2 regions of the Nocardia sp. NPDC088792 genome follow, and region 2 is predicted to be linked to the other one. Evidence: riboswitches for the same ligand, from Rfam matches in the RefSeq annotation. Region 2 holds a riboswitch; the other holds the start of a gene.
What was found. A riboswitch is a leader RNA that binds a small molecule or an ion and turns the genes downstream of it on or off. The one in region 2 is predicted to bind glycine.

Region 1 (2,388 bases), on a different contig from region 2:
TCCGCACCGCCGGGCACGTTCACCAGCACGGTGTCGAAGAACGTCTGGTGCACGACCGCATCGCCGAGCCCCGCGGCCAGCCACTGCGCATGCCCGTGTACCCGCCGCGCGAGGGACCGCAGCCCGTCCGCGCCGTGGTAGGAGGCGTACATGGCGGCCAGAATCGCCAGCAGCACCTGCGCGGTGCAGATGTTCGAGGTCGCCTTCTCGCGGCGAATGTGCTGCTCACGGGTCTGCAGTGCGAGGCGGTAGGCGAGATTGCCGTCCGCGTCCACCGAGACGCCGACCAGGCGGCCGGGCAGCTGCCGCGCATGCGCCTCGCGCACCACGAGATATCCCGCGTGCGGGCCGCCGAAGCCGAGCGGCACGCCGAAACGCTGGGTGGTACCGAAGCAGACGTCCGCGCCCTGTTCACCGGGCGGCGTAATCAGGGTCAGCGCAAGCAGATCCGCGCCGACCGCCACCAGCGCACCGCGCTCGTGGGCCGCCGCGATGACCGGAGCCCAGTCCACGACACGACCGGAGGCGCCCGGCTGCTGCACCAGCACACCGAAGAACTCACCCTCGGGCAGCTCGCCACCGGACAGATCCGCCTCGACGAGCTCGATGCCCATCGGCTCGGCCCGGGTGGTCAGCACCGTGCGCGTCTGCGGGAAGAGATCGGCGTCGATGAGCAGTCGGTGCGACTTGCTCTTGCGGTTGGCCCGCTGCAGCAGGGTCATGGCCTCGGCCGCGGCGGTGGCCTCGTCCAGCATGGACGCGTTGGCCACCTCCATGCCGGTCAGCTCCGCCACCATGGTCTGGAAGTTGAGCAGCGCCTCGAGCCGGCCCTGGCTGATCTCGGGCTGGTAGGGCGTGTACGCGGTGTACCAGGCGGGGTTCTCGACCAGGTTGCGCAGCAGCACCGGCGGGGTGTGGGTGTCGTAGTAGCCCAGCCCGATCATGGAGGTGGCCACGGTATTCGAGTTCGCCAGTGCCGCAAGCTCGCTCAGCGCCTCGTGCTCGGACAGCGCCGGCGGGAGCGCGGCCAGGCCGTTCTCCGCGACGGGGTCGAGAATGCCGGCGGGCACGGCGCGGGTGGCGAGCTCGTCCAGCGACTCGACGCCGACGGTGGCCAGGATGCGGTCCAGTTCGCCGCTGTCGGGGCCGATGTGGCGGTCGGCAAAGGATCGAGTCCAGATCACGGCTGCTCCAAAGGGGTGGGCGGGGTCGACCGCTGGGGTCGACTCGTTCGTCTGCCCTCCCCCTCTGTCTTCGGCGCCTGAGAGATTCAAGCCCCGGCCACGCTTGTGGCCGTTGCCCTTTCACCATGGGCGGGTGGCCCGAAGCCACCGCTTTCCAGAGGCGTCGTAACTCCGCACGGTCCCTTGTGCCTGAGAGATTGACGGGGAGGTTTTGCTCCTTCGGCGCCCGGGCTTTTCGGCCCGGGACTCTCCCGCACGGCTGCGACGCAACGCCAGTCTAATTCGACCCAGGTTACGAGAATGTTGCCTGGGTCGATTTCACAAAAACGCACGCTGACAGAGAGGTCAGCGTGCGTGTCGTACAGTCCCGATCCGGCGTTTCTAGCCCGTCTTGCTCATGCGGGCCTTGCGGCGGAAGGAGAGCTCGTCCTCGGGACGATCCGAGGCGGTGCCGCTCTCGGCCCGCTCGGCCGGGAAAGCGGCGATGGCCCCGGTCAATTCGCGCATGGCCCCGCCGACGGCGATGCCGAACACGCCCTGTCCGCCCTGCAGTAAATCGACTACCTCTTCCGGCGAGGAGCATTCGTAGACGGTGGCGCCATCGGAGAAGAGGGTGATGCCGGCCAGATCCTCGACGCCGCGGCTGCGCAGGTGATCCACCGCGATGCGGATGTTCTGCAGCGAGATACCGGCGTCGAGCAGCCGCTTGACGATCTTGAGGACCAGGATGTCCTTGAACGAGTAGAGCCGCTGGCTACCCGATCCGGTGGCGGAGCGAATGGACGGCACGACCAGCCCGGTGCGGGCCCAGTAATCCAGCTGGCGGTAGGTGATGCCGGCCACTTGGCAGGCGCTGGGGACGCGGTAGCCGACCAGTTCGTCCGGCACCGTGTCGTCGGGGAACAGCCCTGGCTGCACCACATCCTGAGGTTGCGGTTGATCTCCCACTGACTACTCCCTTACTGCGTGCCTATCAGCGCTTGTCATCGACCTGGAGCGTGGCCTAACAATCGAGGCTACTCTTCGATTGTCGCGGCAGGATCGGCAGCTTCAAAGCTTGGCGGAGTGCGTGTTTCTCACCCTAAACCTGAGGTAGAGACACGGTTTTATCACGCGGGGAGATCATCGCCAGGTCAGGAACTGGTCAGCTGTCCGTCGCCTTGAAGTCGTCGGGAGAAACAGACTCGAGGAACTCTTTGAACTT
Region 2 (2,388 bases):
GCGCGCGATGGTTCGCTGAGCTCGGAGCCGGCCGACGGCGCATCGGTGACCTACATGGGCAAGGAAGGCCGAGTCTCCTTCAGTTACCTCGCCCCGGTCGACCTGGAGTTCGCGGGACCGGTCGCGGCCAAGCTGTTCATCGCATCGTCCACCACCGATGCGGACCTGTTCCTCGTGGTGCGCGCCTTCACACCCGATGGCAAGGAGATCGTCTACCGCGGCGCCAACGATCCGAATGTGCCCATCGCCCAGGGCTGGTTGCGCGCTTCGCATCGCGCCCTGGACCCGGAGCGGTCACGGCCGTATCTGCCTGTCCACCCGCATGACCATGCCGAACCACTCAGCCCCGGCACCGTGTACGAGCTGGATATCGAAATCCTGCCGACCAATCTGCAACTGCCCGCCGGTTACACGCTCACGCTCGATGTCCAGGCCCACGACTACATCTACCCCGGCGCCGTCACCGAAGTCCGGACGGACCTGCAGATCCCGTTCACCGGCTCCGGCCTCTTCCTCCACGACGACCCGGATGATCGGCCGGCCGATATCTACGCGGGCAGCCTGACCTTGTATACCGGTGAGAAGTACGCCTCACATCTACTGCTTCCTGTACTGTTCCAAACACATTGAAGATCGCCCACAATTGAAGATCGCCGTCGACGCGCAGCGGGAGAGTCTCTTCGGAGACGCCGTAGGAGCAACACCCTCCCCGGGAATCTCTCAGGCCCAATACCGCAGTGCCGAGGCAACTCTGGAGAAAGGCATCGGTTCCGGCCGATCCTTACCGAAGGTGAACAGCGCACTCGCGGGTGCGCCCAAACTCTCAGGTCACAGGACAGAGCGGGGAGGTGACCATGCCGATGTCCGGCGCCTGCCGGACGCTGTCGAACAGGGAGTCACCTCATGCCCGAACCGCGTACCGCCGCTGCCGCACTGTCCGCTGCCGCATTGCCCTACGATCGCAGCTACTCCGATGAGCACGAGTGGGTGGCGCTGGAGCCGGGTTCGGCGCTGCCGGATCATCCGGTCCGAATCGGGCTCACGGCGGTCGCCGTCGCGGCGCTCGGCGATCTGGTTCATGTCGAACTGCCGGCGGTCGGGTCGACGGTCATGGCCGGTGAGACCTGTGGTGAGGTCGAATCCACCAAGGCCGTCTCCGATCTCTATGCGCCGGTGACCGGCCGGGTCACGATCATCAATGCCGCGGTCGTCGAGGACCCGGCGCTCATCGGAACGGATCCATACGGGGAGGGCTGGCTGTTCGCGGTGCAGCCGACCGCCCTGGGCAAGTTGCTCAGCTCGGCCGAATATGCCGCTGTCACTGAGCAACCCGCCTAGCGACGGCTGGAACTCAGCGGATCGTCTCGGGGATCGTGTCGAGTGCGCGCAGCACCTGGACGGCGAGTTCCGTCGCGGCCTTCTCATCCAGCTTCGAGTTTTCCCGCACCGCGTCTCGGACACGGATCACTCGACGCTCGTAGGGCGTTTTCACTGCCATTGTCTTGCCGCCTATCGGTAGTTGGGCATTCGTGATCGGCCAGTTGGCAGCCTCGACTGGACCTACAGCGTAGACATACGTCGCTGACACTTCGAGCCTACCGCACCGGACGACGGCGGTAGACTGGGGAATCCTCTCGTCCTGTGACGATTCAGCTGGGCACCAGTGTCGCGGCCGGCGATATCGGCATCGATCATCGATATCCGAAAGTCAGGCGACCACTATGTCCACACTCGTCGCGTCCACGGACGGCCCGTTGACCCTGAGCCCGGCGCAGATCGAAGAGATCGGCCGGCAGCTGGACGGGCTGCGTGCCCGTATCACCGCCGATCTGGGCCAACGGGATCGCGACTACATCTACTCGATCATCAAGGCGCAGCGCAGTTTCGAGGTCGCGGGGCGGGGCCTGATGTATCTCGGGCTACTGCCGCCGTGCTGGCTGGCGGGAGTGACCGCGCTGAGCCTGTCCAAGATCTTGGACAATATGGAGATCGGCCACAATGTCATGCACGGCCAGTGGGATTGGATGCGCGAACCCGGTCTGAACTCGCGGGTCTTCGAATGGGATCTGGTGTGCCCGGCCGATCAGTGGAAGCACTCGCACAACTACATCCACCACACCTTCACCAATATCCGCGGGCGCGACCGCGATCTCGGCTACGGCTTCCTGCGCATCGACCCTGGGCAGCAGTGGAATCCGTACTACCTGGGCAACCCGCTGTACGCGTTCCTGCTGATGATGCTGGTCGAGTGGGGTGTGATGCTGCACGACCTGGAGGTCGAGAACATCGTGCAGGGCAAGCGCCGGTGGCCCGATCTCAAACGGCTGCTCACCGGCCAGTGGCGCAAGGCCGGTCGCCAGGTGGTCAAGGATTATCTGGCGTTCCCAT

Region 1: it holds a riboswitch for glycine, as region 2 does, so the genes downstream of both, gcvP (aminomethyl-transferring glycine dehydrogenase) here and gcvH (glycine cleavage system protein GcvH) in region 2, are expected to answer to the same signal.

What each region holds. Positions count from the first base shown of each region.
Region 1 covers NZ_JBIVKC010000006.1:717,741-720,128, reverse strand. The annotation lists gene gcvP (aminomethyl-transferring glycine dehydrogenase) at 1-1,184, opposite strand, end outside; glycine riboswitch at 1,351-1,448, opposite strand; gene ACIP5Y_RS39585 (MerR family transcriptional regulator) at 1,566-2,132, opposite strand; gene ACIP5Y_RS39580 (bifunctional nuclease family protein) at 2,329-2,388, opposite strand, start outside.
Region 2 covers NZ_JBIVKC010000004.1:348,660-351,047, forward strand. The annotation lists gene ACIP5Y_RS28120 (CocE/NonD family hydrolase) at 1-630, shown strand, start outside; glycine riboswitch at 658-745, shown strand; gene gcvH (glycine cleavage system protein GcvH) at 904-1,338, shown strand; gene ACIP5Y_RS28130 (DUF6307 family protein) at 1,352-1,498, opposite strand; gene ACIP5Y_RS28135 (fatty acid desaturase family protein) at 1,722-2,388, shown strand, end outside.